3 regions of the Lacticaseibacillus parahuelsenbergensis genome follow, and region 3 is predicted to be linked to each of the others. Evidence: riboswitches for the same ligand, from Rfam matches in the RefSeq annotation. Region 3 holds a riboswitch; each other region holds the start of a gene.
What was found. Region 3 has a riboswitch for lysine ahead of LACPH_RS08595 (amino acid permease). Riboswitches for the same ligand answer to the same signal wherever they lie in the genome.
Positions count from the first base shown of each region.

Region 1 (7,639 bases), 1.3 Mb from region 3:
TTTCCGGCAGCATCTCAACGCCGGTTCGGCCGGGAATGTTGTAAATGATGATCGGCTTTTGGGCGTTGGCCGCGACCGCTGTGTAGTGAGCGATCATGCCGTTTTGATCAGGTTTGTTGTAGTAAGGCACGACCACCAGTGTTGCATCAATCCCGGCAATCCCGCCGACTTCATGGGTAAAATCAACGGTCTCCCGAGTATTGTTCGACCCTGAATTGGCAATGACCAGTGCTCGGCCGTGAACCATGTCGACAAACCGCGTGTACAAGGTAATTTTCTCGTCATGGCTGAGCGTCGGCCCTTCACCCGTAGTAGCGCCGACGACAAAGCCATCGGTGCCTTCTGCAATCAGATGATCAACCAACCGTTGCATGACTGCGTAGTCAATTTCATCGCGATCATTAAACGGTGTCACAATCGCGGTGATCAATTCTGCTTTTTGCATTCAAAAACCTCCAATTAAAATGAGCGTGAGCCGGTGCGGTTAGGGGGCGGAGTGTAAGCGGCCTTGGGCGTGATGGCCCGGTCTTAGGCCATTGCGACCAAGGTCCTTACACGCAGACCCCTGCGCCGGAGAACGCGTTATGGTTGAGCGTGAGCCGGTGCCTTTTACGGGTAAGCTCCTGCGCCAAATGCTCCGGAGCGCATATGGTGAAAGCCGTCTCGGCGCATCAAGCATGAGTCAATATCGATAGCTACTGATTCAATTATTTTCCGCCATCCGATGTTCCAGAAAATACACAACCGCTGTGACGCCCGGTGCCAGCGCGGATTCGTCTGGCGAAAAGTCGGCGGCATGTAGTTGGGAATCCGGATCGTTGACGCCCAGCCAGAACATGGTGCCGGGAATTTTATTCAAAAGATAGCCGAAATCTTCCCCGGTCATCACGGGTCCGGTGGGTGCAAACGTGACGGCTGGATCGGATTGCATGTACTGAATGAAATCTTTGGTCAGCTGTGGGTTATTTTCGACCGGATAATAGCCGCCTTGATTCAAATCGACGTTGACGTCGCAGTTGAAGCTGGCGGCGATCCCTCGACCGATATCGCGGATACGTTGCTGTAAGAAATCGATTTGTTTCTGGGTGAATCCGCGTAAAGTACCTTCCAGGTAGGCGCGTCCTGCAATCACATTGCGAATGGTTCCGGCGCGCATCAGGCCAAACGTGATGACCGCGCTGTCGGTGGGGCTGACGTTACGGGCAACGACGGTTTGAATCTGGTTGATAAAACTGGCGGCCGCCACGATCATATCGTTGGCATTTTGCGGCAAGGCTGCGTGGCCACTTTTCCCGATGAGGTCGACATTAATTTCAGTTGTCCCGGCAAAAAGGGTGCCAAGCCGCGTGCTGATGGTACCAGCCGGCAAGTCAGGGCGATCATGCAAGCCGTAAAACTCATCGATATGCCAATCGCCGGTGAAAGTGCCCATGTCGTAGGCCAATTTGCCGCCGTTTTTGCTTTCTTCGGCCGGTTGGAAGAAGAAAATCAAATTATCTTTTGGCTGGTGATGGGCAAAATAATCCAGAATTCCTAGTGCGACTGTCATGTGGATGTCATGGCCGCAAGCATGGGCGATGCCGGAATGCTGCGAGCTAAACGGTAAGCCGGTTTGTTCCGTCACCGGCAAGGCGTCAATGTCGGTTCGATAGCCGATCGTTCGTTGCGGGTTTTGTCCGTGAACTTTGACCAGTAAGGCAGTTGGCAATTTAGGCAGTGTCCGAATGGTGAGGTGGGTTTGCGGAAAACTTTGCACCGTTTTAAGTAGGAAGGCATGCGTTTCTTTTTCCTGCAAGGCTAGCTCTGGGATTTGATGGAGCTGGCGGCGAATGGCAATCAATTCAGCTTCCTTCATTAAAAATCACAGCTTTCTGAGTTCGTCGAGCAGGACGGTTTTGGCTTCCGTTTGATCGTTAACCTGCTTGATGACTTTGGCGGGAACGCCGGCAACCACCGTGTGTGCCGGCACATCGTTAATGACGACAGCTCCGGCGGCAATAACCGCCCCTTCGCCGACCGACACGCCTTCAAGAACCACCGCATTGGCGCCGATCATGACGTGATCACCGATTGTGACGGGTTTCGCTGACGGCGGTTCTACCACGCCGGCCAAAACGGTACCGGCACCAATATGGCAATGCTTGCCGACAATCGCTCGACCGCCCAGCACCGCGCCCATGTCGATCATGGTGCCATCGCCGATTTCAGCGCCGATATTGATAATGGCGCCCATCATGATCACTGCATTGTTGCCAATCAGAACCTGGTCGCGGATGATCGCGCCAGGCTCAATTCGGGCATTTTCCGCTTTGATATCCAGCAAAGGAACGCCGGTGTTGCGGCCCGCGGTTTCGACATAGTAATCATCAAGCTTGGCTTTTTTTAGAATTGGCTGGATAATCGCCCAGTCGCCGATGACCGTTCCGGTGTGTTTGCCAACAAATGCGTGAACACTTTTTGGAAAATGTAAATCAGCCAACTTGCCTTTGAGATAAACTTTCACAGGCGTCGTTTTCTTGCTGTTGGCAATGGTTGAAATGATCTTTTGGGTGTCTAATTGTGCCATGATGGCCTCCTATTTGGTTGCGGTAGTAGCGTTGTTGGCGGTGGTTGCGGGTGTTGACGAGCTCGGTGCGGCGTAGTGGTGATCGTGCTGAATCAAGTCAGCGTAAGTTTCGCGCGTGACGACCAGCTGAGCTTGGCCATTTTCAACGAAAACGACGGCCGGCCGCGGGTTGCGGTTGTAGTTGGATGCCATGGAGTAGCCATAAGCACCGGTGTCGAAAACGGCAACCACATCGCCTGGCTGGGTGGCGGGCAATGGGGCATCGTCGATTAAAATATCCCCGGATTCGCAGTACTTGCCGACGAGATGGACATGCTCGGTTGGCTTGGCGGTCGGGTGATCGGCAACCACCGCAGTGTATTGCGCCTGATAAAGGGCGGGCCGAATGTTGTCGCCCATGCCGCCGTCAACTGCAACATATGGTCGCAGCCCAGGCACGTCTTTGCGGCTGCCGACCGTGTAAAGGCTGTAGCCGGCGGGGCCGACAATCGACCGCCCCGGTTCAATCCAGACTGCCGGCAGCGGCCAATCAAGCTGGCTGCTTTGCGTCTTGAGGGTGCTCAGAATGGCTTTGACAAACGCTTCTGGCGGCAACGGATCATCCTGGCTGGTGTAAGCAATCCCGAAACCACCGCCAACATTGAGCACTTGCGGGGTGAAACCGAATTGCCGGTGCCAATTGTCAAGGACAGCCAGCAGCTTTTGGGTGACGGCTTCAAATCCGGCTACTTCAAAAATCTGCGAACCGATATGGGCGTGGATGCCGAGCAGATTCAGATGTTCGTCGGCTAAAATCCGCTTGGCTGCTTCATCTGCCTGCCCGCTTTCAAGATCAAAGCCGAATTTACTGTCAGTTTGGCCGGTTTGATCATAAGCATGGGTGTGGGCGCTAATCCCGGGAGCGACCCGAATCAAAACATCTTGTTGGCCAACTGCCGCTTTCAAAAGCTCATCAAGCAGATCCAATTCATGAAAATTGTCCACGATGATCGTGCCGACGCCGGCATCCAGTGCTTGTTGCAATTCAGCTTTGCTTTTGTTGTTACCGTGAAAGCTGACTTTTGCCATGGGAAAATCGGCGGCTTGAGCCGTGTATAATTCGCCGCCGGAAACCACATCGACATGAATGTTTTCAGCCTTGGCGACATCGTACATTGCAATGGTCGCAAACGCCTTGGAAGCATAACTGACAGCATAACGGACGTTGGCAGCCTCAAAAACTTGTTTAAACGCGCGAATCTGGTGGCGAATCGCTCCGACATCATACACGTAAAGCGGTGTTTGAAACGTGTGCGCCAGTTGACTGGCCGAAACGCCGCCAATGGTTAATTGACCTTCTTGATTTGTAGCAAAATTCATATCAGGCATCCTCCTTGAGCGTTCTCACTGGGCCGGTTTTTGACCCAGTGAACGCGTTATGGCAGGGCGATGGCAAACGAAAAGGGATCCTTTTGTTTGGCCACGCGTCAAACAAAAAGATCCCAACTTGCAATCTACTTGAATGATAGCGCCCCGCTTAGGTTTCTAAGCGACAGTACAGGATTTATTCAACCCTGGCCCAACAGGCTTGCCGATCCCGGCGCCCCCATTTCGGCAACCGCCCCTTTCACCAAACGTCACCGCGAAGGATCTCGCTCGATTCGGATACTCATGTTGGTTGCAACCTCTATCTGTTTATCACCAGACTATAATAAAAAAACGAAGGCGTCAAGAGCGTGAACTGGCGCGGTTAGAAGTCGGAGTGTAAGCGGCCTTGGGCGTGATGGCCCGGGCTTAGGCCATTGCGATCAAGGTCCTTACACGCAGACTTCTGCGCCGATGAACGCGTTTAAACAAGAGCGTGAACTGGCCCAGTGAACGCGTTTACGAGAGCAGCAGAGAAAACCAGTGAGCGTTAGCCATTGCGCTCAAGCTCTTTACATACAGGCACGTTCCTGCACCAACTAACTTTTCGTCACCTGATACCCAAAACTCACTCGCCACCTGTTTGAGCAAAAAAATTAAAAACAAATTTCAACACTTTGTTTCTATGCAATGCCGGTAAAACATGCCGATTTTCCGCCGCCGCTGGGGGTTGTGTTTCTGGGAGAGTCTGCTAAAGTACAAAATAAAATGACAGAGTTCTCATTTGCAGAAACGGGCTGGCAAAACGCGATGTCTGCGAGCGAATAGCTGCAAGTTGCTTGCGATAGGGAACCCATTAGGGAGGCAGTTTATCGTGCGGGTCGTAAAGTTTGGCGGGTCATCATTAGCAAATGGGTCGCAGTTTGCCAAAGTTGTGGCAATCATGAAAGCAAATCCTGCGCGGCAGGTGATGGTGACTAGCGCGCCTGGTAAACGGCATCCCGGTGACGTTAAAGTAACGGACTTATTGATTCAGTATGCCCAAGCGGTCTTGCGCCATGAAAATGCAACTGAAGTCGTTAAGGAAATTGTTGCGCGTTATCAAGCAATCGCCGATGATTTCGGACTTGATCCCCAAGTCATGCAGCAAATCAGCGAAGAGATATACCAATTACCGAAAAAGACATTTACCAATCGCGATTATCTACTGGCTGGTTTCAAGGCTCGCGGCGAAAAGTTGAATGCGTTTCTGATGACCGCCGTTTTGAATCATGAAGGTATTGAAGCTACTTACGGCGAACCGAAAGACTTGGGCATCCTGGTGACCGATGATCCGAATGATGCGGAAGTTTCACGTGAAACTTACACGCATCTGGAAGCTTTTAGTCGACCGCTGGGTGTGCTGGTAGTTCCTGGTTTCTATGGGTATACCAGTAAAGGCGCGATTGCCACTTTTTCACGAGGCGGTTCCGATATCACCGGAGCCATTCTCGCCAACGGTTTTCAAGCAGACTTATATGAAAACTTTACCGATGTGGATGGGGTCGCTGCAGCTGATCCGCGTGTGGTGGCAAATCCCCAGATGATTCAGGAAATGACTTATCGGGAAATGCGAGAGCTATCATATGGTGGGTTTGGCGTTTTTCATGATGAAGCGATTTTGCCAGCCATTGCGGGACAGATTCCCATTAATTTGAAGAACACCAATCATCCCGATGCTCCCGGAACCATGATTGTTCCCGAGCAGCATTTTGTCCCGAAGCACGCCATTACCGGCATCGTGAGTTCGCAACATTTTGGCGCCATTTACCTGCATCGTTATCTATTGAATAAGGAAGTCGGGTTTACGCTGAAGTTGCTGCAGGTTTTGGAACGGCACGGCATCAGCTATGAACATATGCCAAGTGGGATTGACGATCTGACGATTATTCTGGATGATCGGCAGCTGAACGAGGCAAAACGAAAAGCAGTTTGCGATGAGATCCAAACGGCGGTTCATCCCGATGTTTTGAAGTGGATTGATGATTACGCGATTATCATGGTTGTCGGCGAAGGGATGGCGCAGCGGACCGGCTTGATTCAGACGATTTTGCAGCCGTTAGCGAGTGCCGGTGTTCACGTGTCGATGATCAACGAAGGCGCCTCGCAGATTTCACTGATGCTAGGCACCTCGCGGGAGTCAGCCAATCGCGCGGTCAAGGCAATTTACAACGCCTTTTTCATTCCGATTAATCAGCGTCTGGAGGTACACTAACATGGTGACATTGCAAAAAGTTCACGGTTCCGAAAATAGTTTCTTTTTATTGGATGAAACGCAACTGACCCAGCCGTTGACGAAGACGCAGCTGGCGACATTGACGCAACGGCTAACCGACAGTCAGACTGGTTTGCTAGGTGGTGCGGACGGTGTTTTGGCGATTACGGATGCACCCGGAACAGCGGGGAAAATGACCGTCGTTAATACAGACGGCAGCTTTGCCAAGCTTTGTGGCAACGGCTTGCGGACAGTGGCGCGATATTTAAGTGAAAAAACCGGCCAAACATCGTTCCGGGTCCACACTGACTTTGCGGATCTGGCGGTCGCCAAGCAGAAGCCATTAGCAGCCGGTGTGCCGGCGTATTCGGTTGAAATTTCCCCGGTTAGTTTTGCGCCAGAAGCTTTACCGTTTGCTAATTTAGGCACGGATCACATTGTTGATACTGTTCTGCCGGCTATTCATCCGCATCTGAAGTTCACCGCAGTTGCCGTGCCCAATCCGCACTTGATTGCGTTTGTGTCCAAGGACGAGTTGGCGGGTCCGGATCTTGAACGGATTGGCAAGCAATTGAACGGGAAAAATCCTTATTTTCCGGAAGGGGTTAACGTCACATTTGCCGAAATCTTAGGGCAGGATACGCTGTTTGCCCGAACCTATGAGCGCGGTGTCGGGTTTACCAATGCTTGCGGCACCGGCATGTCAGCCACGACCCTGGCGTTTATTTTGACCCATCCCCACCAAGCGGCGTTGGATCGCGTCAATACCGTGTATAATCCAGGAGGAATGGTCAAAACGGTGGTTCACCGCGACCACGACCATTATTGGATTGAATTAATCGGCAATGCGACGGTCACTGCCACGATTACGTTACCAGAAGCAGCATTGGTCGGCGGCGATTTGCAGCAGGCGGTTATTGCGCCGACGGGCGAGCAGGCGGCTTATGAACGATTCGTTGCCGCATTACCGCATCGCGCATTAGCAGACACATTGACAGAAGGAGTTTAAAACATGAGTGGTTATCACGTAGCAGTTGTGGGTGCAACCGGAGCCGTTGGAACCCGGATGTTGAAAATGGTCGCGGAAAGCAAACTACCAATTGCATCCGTTTTGGCACTTGCCAGCAAGCATTCAGAAGGCAAAAAGGTACCGTTTCGCGATGGAACATTAACCGTTCACGAAACAACCGATGATTCATTTAAAGGCATTGACATTGCCTTGTTTTCTGCTGGCGGGTCGGTTTCCAAACGGTTTGCCCCGGCAGCCGTTAAAGCCGGTGCCGTGGTGGTCGATAACACCAGCGCCTTTCGGATGGAACCGGATATTCCGTTAGTTGTGCCGGAAGTAAATCCCGAGGCGCTGCGCCATCATCAAGGTATCATCGCCAACCCTAATTGTTCAACGATTCAGATGGTCACAGCGCTAGAGCCCATTCGTAAGGCATTTGGCTTGAAACAGGTTGTCGTCTCGACCT
Region 1 is NZ_CP132482.1:107,117-114,755, forward strand. Features, by position in the region: gene dapA (4-hydroxy-tetrahydrodipicolinate synthase) at 1-445, opposite strand, end outside; gene LACPH_RS00490 (N-acetyldiaminopimelate deacetylase) at 704-1,855, opposite strand; gene dapD (2,3,4,5-tetrahydropyridine-2,6-dicarboxylate N-acetyltransferase) at 1,862-2,566, opposite strand; gene lysA (diaminopimelate decarboxylase) at 2,576-3,925, opposite strand; lysine riboswitch at 4,064-4,243, opposite strand; gene LACPH_RS00505 (aspartate kinase) at 4,785-6,164, shown strand; gene dapF (diaminopimelate epimerase) at 6,166-7,173, shown strand; gene LACPH_RS00515 (aspartate-semialdehyde dehydrogenase) at 7,177-7,639, shown strand, end outside.
Region 1: another riboswitch for lysine. It lies ahead of lysA (diaminopimelate decarboxylase); the one in region 3 lies ahead of LACPH_RS08595 (amino acid permease).

Region 2 (7,639 bases), 1.1 Mb from region 3:
TCCAGTTGCCCTGCCGCAATATACCGAAGAGAAGCGGTCAAGAACGCGCGATTGGCCAGATTCAAATGATCCTGTGGTGTGTTGGGTGTTTGCACTTGGTTCGCAATGGCCTTGATCAGTCCTTCCAAATCCTTCATCGCGATGATGCCGGTTAATTGAAGCGCGATCAGCCGCAACAACAGCGACCACGCCGTTGTATGCGTCAACAACGACCACGCCTGTTTACGTTCACGGGCCAACACGGAAAAGCGTTCCGGTGCATGGTTATGCAGCGTCAAATGCAACAGCAACCGTTGATTGGTATTCGCCAGCGGCAACTGGCGTAAGATACCCGCCAGCGCCTGAACATCTGCCTGCTGCGCCGCCACCAGATAACGATGCAAAAATGATAATGGTGCATCCGAGCGTGAAGGCGTGAACGCATCCCAGTCCAGATTCAAACGATCCAGCAATAGGAAAAAGCGATCGGCGGCCAACTGTGAGGTGCCATTTTCAAATTTTGAAAGGCTTGATACCGAAACAATGTCGCCAGCGGCTTCTTTTAACGTCAGCCGCCGTTCTTTACGCAATCGTTTGAATTGTTCACCGATCGTCATTTTGCCTGCGCCTCCTCCTTCAGGAATCGTCGCCAACTTTTCGTCAACAATTGAGCAAAAAACGGCGAGTCCAATAACGCCAGCGTTGCCAGTAAGTTTTTAACCGCCATTTTGGCCGCCCGATGCTGGCCGCGATGATAGGTCAGCAGGTGCTCTTGATAGCGCAACATGATCCGCGCATAGAGATCATCGGCCGGAATGGGTAAGTTCTTGGCGACGTTAAGCAGCCGCACAGCATCCGTAAACTCCCGACGATGAATCAGCAAGGCGATGCTATTCGTCAAAATCGCCCACAGATACTGGTTCCGGGTTGGATGGCCCTTCACATCCGGCCAGTCCAAAACCAGCTCCATGACCAAACTCATCAGTTGCTCATGATCATAGATCACCAAGGTGGCGGCAAAGAGATCAAGCTCATACAATCCCCAGTACCGAATCCGTTTCAAATACTTGATAACGTCGGCTTTCATCTGTGGTGTTGTCTGAAAACTCGGGTCCGTATACCCATTGTGGGCCAGAATATTAATCTGATTCAGTCGGTAAAAAATCAGCCCGGTTTGTCGCCACAAGCGATACTGCTTTTGCGCTAACACCTGCAACGCTGACTTACCGGCAACCGTGGCCCGATTAACCTGTTGGAAAAAATTCTCCGGATTCAATGCCCGATAGCCTTGTTGCATCAATTCAACATCTTGATCAAAGCGCGTTAACAGTTTTAAAACAACGGCTGCACTGAGCTGGGTCTCCCCCCGTTCAAAGCGTGACAAAGTAGCGGCCGTCGTAATCCCCGCCGCAATTTCTTCCAATGAGTCATTTTCCTCGAGACGCAACGCCTTTAAATAGGCCCCGACTTTGACAGGCTCCTCCGCCATCAGCACCCGCCCCTTTTTATGAGAAGTTTATTAGACAAATTTAACACGTTTTGTCATTTTTTCAAAATATCTTTCTATTTTTCATACATTTGCCAGCACAGACTTAATTGACTTTCATTCCCCATTCCGCTACACTCGATCTTGACATTTAAATACACCACCAAGAAATAGAGGTTGCGGTGGGCAACGAAAACTGGGGAGTGCCGGATCATGTTGAACCAGTCGTAAGTGCCGCCGCCGAAATGTCGGGCCGTGTTCGGACGATCCGCATTGGGCCATGAGCGCATAACTCATGGACTGTCGAAGCAGGCTGCTTCGGGGCGCTATGATTCTGGTTTATGACTAAAATCGATGGAATCGACCTTTATTGCTTGTTCAATAAAGGTCGATTTTTTGGTTCCAGCTCTATTTCCCACTACAAGAAGGGAGAATGTCATTTTATGAAAAAACACTGGGTTGCACGTTTGGGTGTGCTGGGGCTCGTATTGAGCCTGTTGCTGGGCGGTTTTGCTGCTAAGCCAGTCAATGCTGCGAGCGACGACAACACATTCAAAGTCGGTATGGAAGCCGGCTATGCACCGTTCAATTGGACACAGAACACAGATGCCAATAACGCGGTCAAGATTCAAGGCAGTCATGAATACGCTAATGGTTACGATGTTCAGATTGCGCGGAAAGTCGCTAAGGCACTGCACAAGAAAGTCGTCGTGGTCAAAACCTCTTGGGATGGCCTGCCGCCTGCTTTAACTTCCGGCAAAATCGATGCCATTATCGCCGGGATGTCACCAACACCGGATCGGCGCAAAACGATTGATTTTACCAATCCGTACTACATTTCCAATTTGACGATGGTCGTCCGTAAAGACAGCAAATATGCAAAAGCCAAGAGCATTGCTGATTTTAAAGGTGCTAAAGTGACAGCGCAGCTCAGTACGTATCACTATCAGGCCATTAACCAAATCAAAGGAGTCGTCAAGGAACCGGCCATGAACGACTTCCCAGCGATGCGGGTGGCCTTGGAGTCTGGCACCATTGACGGCTATGTTTCCGAAGTTCCTGAAGGGATCACGGCAGAACGCGCCAACCCGAACCTGATGTATATCCATTTTGCCAAGGGTCAGGGGTTTAAAACCGATGCCAGCGACACCAACCTGGCAATCGGGTTGCGGAAAAACGATCCCAATAAAGCTAAAATCAATGAATTGCTCGCTACGATTTCCCAAAAAGAGCGGGCACGCCTGATGAATGAGGCGGTCGATAATCAGCCTTCGACCGAAAAGAGCGGCAACTGGTTCATGGCCATTATGAAACAGTATGGGCCGATGCTCTTGCGTGGTACCGGTATGACGTTGTTACTGGCCTTGGTCGGCACCCTTGTTGGTTTCATCATCGGCCTGTTAGTCGGGATTATTCGCACCACGCCAAAACCCAAGAAGTTGGGACAGCGCGGTTTGCGGGCAGTTATCAATTGGTTGCTTTCCTTGTATATCGAGGTCTTCCGTGGTACACCAATGATTGTTCAGGCAGCGGTCTTGTATTATGGCGCCGCCCAAGCCTGGCACCTGAACATGGATCGCACCACCGCAGCGCTTTTGATTGTTTCGATTAACACTGGCGCCTACATTTCCGAAATTATCCGTGGCGGGATTATTTCCGTTGATGAAGGACAGTTCGAAGCAGCCAGTGCGCTGGGCATGACGCATCTGCAAACCATGATGAAAGTTATCCTGCCGCAAGCGGTTCGTAACTCCCTGCCAGCGGTCACGAATGAGTTCATTGTGAATATTAAGGATACTTCGGTGCTGTCGGTTATCTCGGTTTCCGAACTGTTCTTCAGCGGCGAAACCATTGCCGGCCAAAGCTTCCAGTTCTTCCACACCTATCTGATCGTCAGCGGCATCTATCTCATCATGACCTTCACCATCAGCCGCCTCTTCCGGCTCATCGAAAAACATCTCGACGGACCCAAAGACTACAACGTGATGAACAATCAAATGCAGGTTGAAACGCCGAAAATCGGCACCGCAAAAGAGGGGGACTAGATCATGGCAAACGAACCATTAATCCAAGTTAAAAATCTCAAAAAGAGTTTTGGGAACCACGAAGTCCTGACCGACATTAATTTCAACGTCCAGGCCGGCGAAGTTGTTTCAATCATCGGCCGCAGCGGCTCCGGCAAGTCGACCCTGTTGCGCAACATCAACCTGTTGGAAACCCCAACTGGCGGCGATATTCTTTTTCACGGCAAAAGCATTCTAGGTGAAGACGTAAAGTTGAGCACCTATCGCGCCAAAGTCGGCATGGTGTTCCAGAGCTTCAATTTGTTCAACAACATGACCGTCTTGCAAAATGTGATGGTCCCGCAGCAAACCGTCTTAAAACGCGACGCTGCAGCCGCCAAAACCCACGCGTTGGAACTGTTGAAACAAGTCGGCATGGATCCCTTCATTGCCGCCAAACCGGATCAGCTCTCCGGCGGGCAGGAACAGCGGGTCGCCATTGCCCGAGCCGAAGCAATGGATCCGGAAGTACTCCTGTTTGATGAACCGACCAGTGCGCTGGATCCGGAAATGGTTGATGATGTCCTAAACACGATGACAGCCCTAGCCCACACCGGCCTGACCATGATCATCGTCACCCACGAAATGGCCTTCGCTCGCGATGTTTCCGATCGCGTCGTCTTCATGAACAACGGCATCATTGCCGAGTCCGGTACGCCGGATCAAATCTTCGGCAATCCGCAACAAACAGCGACCAAGGAATTTTTGAAGCGTTACTTGAACCGGGTTTAACTGAATTAGCCTTATATCATAAACAAACAAAAAATGAAGTCGTATCATAACTCACGGCCACAATACAAAAGCGGACATACTCAACGACAGCTGGAGTATATCCGCTTTTAGTTTTCCTAGGAGAATTGGCTTGGTCAGTGCCAAAGCGTAGCAATCGTAGGCCAGATGGGGATCAGCCGTGGAATTGTTGTTGGTGGGGCGCTCTTTGCCCCGCCTACAACAAGGCCGAGCTTAGAGACTCTGCCGGTTTTGCAGAGGCTCTAAGTCGTGCCCACAGCGTTCCATCCCCAGCTGGCCGGAGATTGCGGAGTTTGGCACGACAATCTATCATTTTGTCTTCCGCTTCTTTTCCCGATGTTCGCGCCATGTGTCCAGACTCACCACGATGAAGAACAGGAAAAAACCGCCGACCACGGACTCTGCCGTTAGTAAAAGGTAGCGCAAGGCAAGGTAGCCTTTTCCAGCGGTGACGTCTTGATAGCCGACATAGCCAAACGTCATTAGCACCGCTAAGCCCAGTACCAGCACGGTGTAAATAAGGGTTCGTTTTAAAATCCGTTTGAATGTCGTCATGGACGCGCCTGCTTTCTTTTGGTTAATTAACGGTTATCTTTCAAAATGGTTTCGGCCTGCTTTTGCAGCTTGGTTAGCACAGTCTTAGGCTCAGCCTTTTTGGAAACTGTCTGGTCAACGGCATCCAGCAAGTTGTTACGGTAAGTGTTATAGCCGATGAATGGTGTTGATGAGAACGCATCATCATACGCATCGACTGCGGCCTGGTAGTTCGGGTTGGCTTTTAGATAGGCTTGATAATCACTTGACTTCGTGGCAGTCGACACAACCGGCACGTACCCGCTGGCTTTGGCCCACTGAGTCTGAATCTTGGTGCTCATCAGAAACTTCATGAATTTAACCGCGCCTTTGATTTGATCCGCCGAGGCACCTTTGAAAACTGAAATACCATTGTTACCCAGAACCGAACTGGATTTGCCATCAAAACTCGGCATCACCGCGGTTCCCCAATGCATGCTCTTAGGTGCCGTTGACGCGATCTGCTGAATTGTGGCGCTAGAGCCGAAGCCAGCAAAAATTTTGCCTTGAACAAATGGTACATTGAAGTAATTATCTAATCCTGCTGTGACAGCTGTCTTATCCTGCAGCATGCTGGTGATCGCCGTCATGGCTTTGATGCTAGCTGGCGTATCGATTTTCGCTTTGTACTGTGGCGTAATCAGCCGATTGCCGGCATCATACGCTAATGTCTCAAATTCAAAATCATAACTCTTATTAAACGCAACACCTGTGATGCCATCACCCTTAAGCTGTTGCCCGATTTTGGTCAGTTCTTCCCAAGTTTTCGGCACAGTGAGGTGATATTTTTCCAGAATATCCTTGTTATAAAACATCAACCGCGTCCCGGTGGCAAACGGAATCTGATAATAATTCCCCTGATACTTCAAATTCGTGGCAATGCCGGGATAAATCGACTTCAGCTCAGCGGCGGAAAACTGGGATTTTATCTGCTTATCAATGTTGACCAGCATCCCGTCATGGACGTATTCCGGAATAATCGTATCCGTTACCTGCCCAATCGTCGGTAAGGTTTTGGACTTCGCTGATGCCAGATACTTCTTCTGCAGATTGTCATACGAACCCTGCGATGTTGCAACGACCTTGTATTGCTTTTGACTACTGTTAAACGTCTTGATGTACCCTTCCAACGCCTTGTTGTAATTACCGGTCATTCGATGCCAAAAGGTAATTGTCACCGGTCCTTTGGAAGTCTTCTGCGCAGAACTGCCACTGCTGCATGCAGTCAGCAACAAGACCATCAATGCAGTTGCAACACCAAGTAACCAACGTCTCTTCATCACATGTACCCCCATTATTGTCGTAAACGCATCGTGTCGTTATGGACAAGACCCGCAAACCGCCGATCCCATCCGGCTGTCAGTACATTTCCTTAAAACTATATACAGTATACCAATACTTACCGCAAGCGGTATCTTTTGCCAAAAAAAAGAAAGCCAATTTTGCTTTCTTTTTGCATTTTACTGCGGTATTAAGCTTGTTCTTCCGTTAATTTAAGATAGAAATTCGCCAATGTCATACTGCGGTACGGGATGACCCAGATAGAAGCCAGCCCCATGGTAATCAACTCTAACAGCCACCAGCCAAGAAAGCTCAGCAATAACACAAAGTAATCCCACTTATGGCCAAACATCAACTCTCGGCTGCGAGTCACAGCTTCGGTATAGCCAATCGGTTGGCCGCTATCGATCGCATCCCGATAAATCCATTGCGCCTGTGAATACGCCATCGCCTTAACAATCCCCGGGACAATCAGCAAGAACATCCACAGGAAAATCCAGACCCATTGCAACAGACCAATCAACAAGCTGCCCAGAAAATATTCGCCCCGTTCAAAAATCTTGAACATCTGCATCCAACTAAACTGATGATCCGACCGGCCGCGAAGACCATCGATCATCGCAAACATGACGCCAATCATCAGTAACACGCCCAACAGGCTCAAAAAGATAACAATTGACTGCCACATCTGCCAGTATTCGTTCACGTGGCCGCCTGTGACTGTGAACGATCCGCTCTGCGCCATCATCCGCCATGTATGCCACGTCCCGCGATGTGCTTCATGAACAGCAGGAAACGGCACAAGTGTCGCGAATGCCATCAATAGTAATGCCGGTAAACTAATGCGCAGATAATAGCTAAAGTTGGGATTCAATTCCGCTTTGGCTTGATTCTTTAGTGATGTCCGGTCCACAGACAACTCCCCCTTAACTGTGATTGCCTCATACAGTTGCTGGGAATATCATAACAGAAAAGCCTGTTTTGTTACACAAACTTGAGCGGGACCTTCGGATTGAGTCGTGGCTTCCCGCGCAAAAGTGTAAACTCATCGCCACTTACGGTTAACTCGGTTTTCGAATCGAAAAACCCGGCCGCATAGCTTTTGATTAAAACCGGTCCGACCGGGGAATCAAGGTGCGCGTCAAATACATCCGGCACATTACGGCGTGGCAATATCAGGAGACTGAATTTAGCTTGGGATGCATCATGATACTGCCGCGAGTAAGGCCCGATGCCATCATTCAAATCCAAAACCAACACCCGATCTGCGTGTAAAAGCGGCGCCAGTCGGGCTGCTGCCTGTGCAGATATATTAAGCTCCATATTTCACCCCCACAAGTACAATAATCCTTGTCGCCCACATTATGGAACGGATTGCCTTAGGATACAACCAGCTTGTAAAAGTTTAACGAAATGCCTAAAATTGGTTTAATGAACCACGATGCTATTCTGTCAGTTAAGACGAGGTGTGCCAATGAATATCTATTCGGCTTTAAAGTTTATCCAG
Region 2 is NZ_CP132482.1:2,978,052-2,985,690, forward strand. Features, by position in the region: gene LACPH_RS13880 (helix-turn-helix domain-containing protein) at 1-596, opposite strand, end outside; gene LACPH_RS13885 (helix-turn-helix domain-containing protein) at 593-1,468, opposite strand; lysine riboswitch at 1,629-1,802, shown strand; gene LACPH_RS13890 (ABC transporter permease subunit) at 1,909-3,510, shown strand; gene LACPH_RS13895 (amino acid ABC transporter ATP-binding protein) at 3,514-4,260, shown strand; gene LACPH_RS13900 (hypothetical protein) at 4,588-4,833, opposite strand; gene LACPH_RS13905 (ABC transporter substrate-binding protein) at 4,860-6,131, opposite strand; gene LACPH_RS13910 (DUF975 family protein) at 6,323-7,045, opposite strand; gene LACPH_RS13915 (iron-sulfur cluster biosynthesis family protein) at 7,117-7,455, opposite strand; gene LACPH_RS13920 (hypothetical protein) at 7,607-7,639, shown strand, end outside.
Region 2: another riboswitch for lysine. It lies ahead of LACPH_RS13890 (ABC transporter permease subunit); the one in region 3 lies ahead of LACPH_RS08595 (amino acid permease).

Region 3 (7,639 bases):
AGCCAAAATGGCTGGCCTTTGGCCATTTTGGCTCGAGGTCCTTATGTGCAGGCTTCTGCGCCGGTGAGCGCGTTATAGAAACCAGAGTTTGGCCGTTAATTGCCCTAAAATAGAACACCTGTAAGCAAACAAATAATCTGACCCGTCCCCGCGGCACTTTGTGAGCAGTTTTTAAGCAAAGTTTATGCCACTTCGTTTAAAATCAAGTTAATGCTAAAAACATCAGCTTATTGAATTCCAAACTGACTCGACCAATTTTATAATTGATACAGATTGATGAAAAATATGTAACAGAACATTTCTGTTTAGTCAGTGTTTTTCAAAAAAACTAGGCTTGAAACGGAACACAAAAAGCGTATTATGAAACACATCAATAATTTAGGAAGTGGCGAAATGGCAGAAGAGAAGCGCTATGGCGCAGATTTAATTGTCGAAAGTTTGGCAAATCACGGGATTGATTATGTTTTCGGTATCCCCGGCGCCAAAATCGATCGGGTTTTTGAAACCTTGGATCATCCCAAATCAGAAAAGAGTCCGCAATTAATCGTGGCACGGCATGAACAGAACGCTGCGTTCATGGCTGCCGGGATCGGGCGTTTGACTGGCAAACCCGGCGTTGTCCTGACAACTTCCGGACCAGGTGCTTCAAACCTAGCAACTGGCCTGGTGACCGCAACCGCTGAAGGTGATCCGGTTTTGGCTTTGTCTGGTCAGGTAAAGCGGGCGGATCTGTTGCGTAGTTCCCACCAAAGCATGCGTAATGCCGATCTTTTTGCGCCGATTACCAAATATGCCGCTGAAGTGCAGGATCCGGACAATGTTAGTGAAATCATTGCCAATGCTTATCAAGCCGCGGAATCCGGCAAGCAAGGGGCAAGCTTCGTGTCGATTCCTCAAGACGTCACTGATTCACCGGTGAACTCGGAACCGATTAAGCCGCTGGTGGCGCCAAAGTTAGGGCCGGCGAGTCCTAGTGATATGACTTACCTAGCGCATGCTATTAAAGAAGCTTCGTTGCCAGTTTTGTTGTTAGGTATGCGCGCGTCATCAAGCGACGTAACCGAAGAGATTCGCGAGTTGTTGTCAGTCACCGAGTTGCCGGTTGTTGAAACCTTCCAAGGTGCAGGTATTATCTCTCACCGCCAAATCGACAATTTCTTTGGCCGGGTGGGTTTGTTCCGCAACCAACCGGGGGATATGTTATTGCAACACAGCGATCTTGTCATTGCGATCGGCTATGATCCGGTTGAATATGAACCACGTAACTGGAATGCAGATGGCAAGTCGCGCATCATTGTCATTGACGATGTGCCAGCGGAAATCGATCACAACTTCCAGCCAGAAACAGAGCTGATTGGTGATATTTCCCAGACACTCGATATTTTAGTCCCGTTACTGCGTGGTTATCAGGTTGCGCCTGAAAGCAAGCAGTATCTCACAGAGTTACAGGCCAAATTACAGGAAAGTGATGTTCCGCCAGTCCTCTCAGATCAAAAAGTCTTACACCCGCTCAGTATTGTAGCCGCATTGCAAAAACGTGTGACAGACGACATGACAGTTGCTGTGGACGTCGGCAGCCACTATATCTGGATGGCCCGCCATTTTCGGAGTTACGAACCGCGCCACTTGCTGTTTTCCAATGGGATGCAGACGCTAGGGGTTGCTTTACCTTGGGCGATTGCGGCGACTTTGGTACGTCCGGGTAAAAAAGCAGTTTCAGTATCAGGTGATGGCGGCTTTCTTTTCTCTGGCCAAGAGCTAGAAACAGCCGTTCGTTTGAAGGCTGATTTGGTTCACATTATTTGGAACGATGGCCATTATGATATGGTAAAATTCCAAGAAGAGATGAAATATGGTCGGGCAGCAGGGGTCGACTTTGGTCCGGTTGATTTTGTGAAGTATGCAGAAGCTTTTGGTGCCAAGGGTCTGCGGGTCAATAAACCGAGTGAACTTGGCGAGGTGCTTGATGAAGCGTTTGCGACTAAAGGGCCAGTGCTGGTTGACATTCCGGTCGATTATTCCGACAATGCGGAACTCGGCGCGGCAATGCTGCCTGACCAGATTTATTAATCGTTGGCGGCAGGTTGATTCTGGGCGGCTGCAGGCCCAACCCTGCGCAAAAGGAGGGACTTCTTTTTGGAAACGGATCGATTGTATCAACATGGGACACTGGCAATGTTAGTGCCTGGTTTGTTTGCCGGAACGCAGACAATTGAAGCGTTGTTGCAACATGGTGACACTGGTATTGGCACGTTGACCGGCCTTGATGGCGAGTTGATTATTCAAGCCGGCAAAGTTTATCAGGTTAACGCACAAGGTACCGTTCGCGAAGTTGCAGCGGATGAGAAAGTGCCGTTTGCGAATGTTCATTATCAAGCCGATGTTTCGGCCGGGAAGCTTCAGGGGTTGGATCTGACCGGATTTCAGAAAGCGGTTCTTGATCGGTTACAAACGAGCAATCTTTTTGCGGCAGTTCGGGTCGAAGGTACCTTCACGCAAATGCACACGCGCGCTGTGTTGCCGCAACAGCCTCCTTATCCGACGTTGACAGAAACGGCTTCAGGCCAAAAAGAATTCCATGCCGATAACGTCAAAGGCACGCTGATCGGGTACTTTTCACCGGATCTTTATGCCGGTGCGGTATCGCCGGGTTTCCATTTGCACTTTTTGTCCGCCGATCATCACATGGGCGGGCACATTCTCGGATTTGAGCTCGACAGTGGCGAATTATTTTTACAAAAGTTCAGTGACTTTCAGTTACACCTGCCAACCGATGACGAACCGTTCTTAAAGCAGCACTTTGACACGGCTAGTTTAGTCGATGACATCCGCAAAGCTGAAAATTGAGTTAAAACCGGGTGAGAGCCGGTTGCCGTTAGAAACAAGACATGATAACGTGAACCATAATCAAGATTAGAGGTCGCACCGATCATCAGTCGCAACTGCAATGGCCTGAACGCCAGATGCGCAGTTGTTAAAGGGAAAGGTGCCGAAATGCCGGCTTAGTTCAGTGAGGCGGTGTTGGGCCAGTGGATAACATCTGCTGGACTGTCGCGACTATCGCGGGGCGCTAACAAATCGGATCACGTTTATTCATGACGAAAAGCAGAATAAGCCGATGGGTTAGTTACTGACACCCACCGGTTTTTTTAGTGCTTAAACGCCCTGTAACCGTAACAAACCCAACGTTTAACATCTCTCAACCCATTCAGCAAAGGAGTACTTTTGTGGCACAGTCAGCAACGAATCAGGTAAAACGAGAACTCAAAACCCGGCATCTTTCAATGATTGCCCTCGGCGGCAGTATTGGCACCGGACTTTTTGTCGCCAGCGGCAGCGCGATTGCAACTGCCGGTCCGGGCGGCGCTATCGCGGCATATATTGGTATCGGGTTAATGGTGTTCTTTCTGATGACCAGTTTAGGCGAAATGGCCACCTATGTGCCGGTATCCGGTTCCTTTTCAGAGTACGCCAGCCGGTTTGTTGATCCGGCGTTTGGCTTTGCCTTAGGTTGGAACTACTGGTTTAACTGGGCGATCACCGTTGCCGTCGATGTTTCGACAACGGCCATTGTGATGCACTTTTGGCTGCCGGATGTGCCAGGCTGGTTGTTTTCGCTGGGCTTTTTGGCGCTCATTTTTACGATTAACATTATTTCCGTTAAGTCGTTTGGCGAAACCGAATATTGGCTGTCATTAATCAAAGTGATCACCGTCATGGTCTTTCTGGTCGTAGGTTTGTTGACCATTCTTGGGATCATGGGCGGACACGGTCCCATCGGCTTTAAAAATTATACGACCGGGGCGGCGCCGTTTGTTGGTGGGTTGCCGGCAACATTAGCGGTTTTCGTGGTCGCAGGGTTTTCTTTTCAAGGCACCGAGCTAATCGGGATTACCGCGGGCGAAAGTGCTACCCCGGAAACCAGCATTCCCAAGGCGATTAAGCAGGTGTTTTGGCGGATCTTATTGTTCTATATCCTGTCTATCGCTGTCATTGCCGCCATCATTCCTTATACCAGTCCGAATCTGTTAGGCGCCAGTGTTGATCAAGTGGCGATTTCGCCGTTTACACTGGTTTTTGATCGAATTGGCCTCGCCGGAGCGGCCAGCGTGATGAACGCCGTGATTCTGACATCAGTTTTATCGTCTGCCAATTCCGGCATGTATGCTTCAACCCGAATGTTGTGGGCCATGGGCGGGTCCGGGTTTGCACCGCGCGTTTTTCGAAAAACGAATACGCGCGGTATTCCGATTGCAGCCTTACTACTGACGACGCTGGTCGGTGGTTTGACATTTTTAACCAGCATCATGGGACCCCATGTTTACCAACTGTTGGTCGCCGCATCCGGTCTGACCGGATTCCTGGCATGGCTTGGGATTGCGGTGTCACATTTTCGCTTCCGCCGTGCGTTTGTGAAGCAAGGGCATGATGTTCATGAGCTAAAATATCATGCAAAATGGTTCCCGGTTGGCCCGATTTTGGCGATTATCATGAGCTTAATTGTGATTGTGGGTCAGGATCTGCAAGCGGTGCAACATTTTGCCTGGGGGCGTCTGCTGATTTCCTACATGTCGATTCCGCTATTCATCGTTTTATTTGTCTGGTACAAGGTGAAGCATAAGACCAAACTGATTCCGCTAGAAAAAGTCGACCTTTCACCGCACCGCGAGCATCAGGCAAACAAGTGAGCGTGAGTAACGGGTTACCTGATTGGCTTTCTGACTGCAATGTTTCTCGCCATAGTTATGAATTCTCGCTAAACTAAAACAGCTCTAAAACGCAAATTGCTGCGTTTTAGAGCCGTTTTTTGATGGTTAACTGTCAAAATTTATTCGAACGACGGGAGCCTACGAAGGGGGATCGACATTTTGGGCTGATAACGAGGCGTCGGTTTTCTTTAGGTACAAGCGGCGAATCAACAAATACAGTTGGAAGATGGCGTCATCGCTGTCTTCCGCTGTCCAACTAATGATGTGCCCGTGAAAACCGGCAGGCGCAGCGGCTTTGATGGCCTGCTCATTATCGACGCTGGTAATGACGAGGTCTGCTGTTTTAAAAACGGCACGTTCTGGTAATAAGTGAACCATTGGAAGATCGGATAAGAAGTTGACGAGGCGGCGGTTAAGCAAGTTGTGGTCGAGATAGGCCAATCTGACCCGTACGGTAGGTGTTTCCGCAAAGTAGCGCAGATAAGGCGTCAGCAAATAGTAGAGCGTGCGCAAAAATAGATGCTGCTTACCAAGAAAGTGTCGATATGCCGGCGTATCAGGCAGCGTGGCAATGAATTCCTCAAGGCCTTGATAAAGATTGGTTTTGGTGTAATTCAACGCACGGGGATTGAAAAAGTCGACTAAATGCATGAAGTCGCCGCCCAAAATTTCGTTGTTCAAGGCGATTCGGGTTAAATTGAGGATTAAGCCTTGTTCGTGCTGAAGGTCAAAGACGGTGTGATGCCGAATATGATCACCTAAGAAGGCCAAAAGTCGTTTCACGAAATCCGCAGTAATCGTTTTTTGCTTAAGAACATAATGAATAAAGTCTTGATCGGCCGGTGTATCAGGCAAAAAGGTAATCGTGCGATGTTGCTGAAAATAGAAAAAGTCATTTTCACCCTTCATGAATTGCTGATTAAACGCCGGGAACATTTCTCGCGTATAAACGGCATGCTGGAAGGGCGGATAATCGTTGAAAATCCGGTCAAACGGCTCGTTGCCGGTAACAAAATGGTTGCCACTGATCCGCACCCGACAGATTGCCCAAAAGAGGATCTCTTCAAGAATATCGACCGGATTGGTTTTGGCATTGGGCAAGGCCATGTATTCTTTGACAATTTGCTGCTCATCCAAAACTTTAAATGGCCAGTCCACGCCATGATAGCCCAGCCAGTAAAAATCAAACAGAAACAGCCGGATTCGGCTTTCTTCGCCGATGAAGCATAAGTCACTAAAAGACAGCTTAATTTGGAATCGTTCGAGCAATGCGCGCAAGGCGACGGTTTTCCGCACCAACGTCGAGCGACTAATGAAATGGGCGCGACAAAATTGCTCGGTAGAAGGATGATTTGCCTGAACAATGTAGTCGACAAATTGAAACGCGATCGCATGTTTTAGCAAATAAAGGTGATAATCATCAACCGTCACGTCAATTTCCATGAGAAGGTTGATTTGTTTACGTTTAAGATTTTCCGGGTGGGCAGTTAATTCAGTTAGATCGCGGAAGAGTTCCTGCAAGATGTTGTAACCTTGCTGATAAGAAAGGTCTAGGTGCCGACTGAGGGTATTAATGGTGTAAGTTTGGACATTACTATCCTTGATAGCTGAAAACATTTGGTACTTTTGTAAATCAGCGCGGTCAAGAAAGGTTTGTTCGTAAAGCATCGTGATCCCCCAATCTGAAGACAGTTTAGTTCGCTTCAATATCAATTATAACAAAGAATGAAAAGTATGACGTTTTATTAGTGAACTATTGAACTTTAAACATGCGTAAAACCATCTGTTAAGATAGGAAACTGCTATAAAAATGGTATAGACAAGCTTTGTGCCGAGCTTGAAACCTGACGCTGTATGTTCGATGAAGTATAATCATGGGAAATGGGGTAAATTATCTGAAGTAGGGAGATTTTATGAAAGACAATCATGATATTTTTTTGTCAATGTCTGACGCTGAGAAACTGGGGTTGTTTCGTACCATTATCGAGGTACGGGAAGCGCAGACACCAGTTACGGCAAAATTAGCGGTTTATCGTGGTCATCGGCCCTTGGTAAGTGAGGTTAATCTCAAACAGATAGCAGCGCTTACGAACCGCAATTATGGCAGCGTCTATAATACTTATAACGGCCTGATCAGTTCACTACAGGCAATGCTCGGCCGTCACCACAGTTCGGTGAAAACTTTATTTGCGGTACCACCCGATGAATTTCGCTATCATCTCGTCGCACAATCACATCCATACAAATTTTTAGACGCTGTCTTATATCAACGTTATGAGAATCTTGACGATTTTTTGAAAGCATGCGATAGCTCTAAAGCTACGGTTTTGCGCCATCTAAAAGCGATTCGAGGCTATGCGCGGCAAAGCGGGGTGCAGTTCTCGTATGAAACACTATCATTTACCGGCCCGGAATTAAACATACGGCTGTTTATGACAATTGCTTATTGGCTGGCAACCAATGGCGTGGCGTGGCCTTTTGAAAATTTAACGCACCAGCAAGCTGGCCAGATTCTAGATGGCTTACTGGTCGTTTTCGATGGCGGCAAGGTCAATACCATCACGCGTGAGTTACTAATGTATTATGTGGCGATTTCCCATCAGCGCATTTTAAGCGGCCACATTTTGGTGCACGATGCGCAATCGGAGGTGCTGCATTACCCAGTTCCCAATTTGTTCAGCGACGCGGCCTCGCGACTACTGGATAAATCAAAACAATTTGAGCATTTGACCACACAGCAGCAGCAGAGCGAAAGTGACGCGCTTTATTTTCTATTTAATTTTGCACCGCTATATATTATCACGGATGAACAAGTTGAAAAGCGGATGATCGAGCGCTACAACAACTATAATCCCGAGATTTATCAATTGATCAGCGGATTTTTCGAGCATTTTCCATACAGCTTCAAGCGTGATATTCACCTACCCGAT
Region 3 is NZ_CP132482.1:1,831,592-1,839,230, reverse strand. Features, by position in the region: gene alsS (acetolactate synthase AlsS) at 394-2,070, shown strand; gene budA (acetolactate decarboxylase) at 2,137-2,847, shown strand; lysine riboswitch at 2,907-3,081, shown strand; gene LACPH_RS08595 (amino acid permease) at 3,228-4,688, shown strand; gene LACPH_RS08590 (helix-turn-helix domain-containing protein) at 4,848-6,377, opposite strand; gene LACPH_RS08585 (helix-turn-helix domain-containing protein) at 6,623-7,639, shown strand, end outside.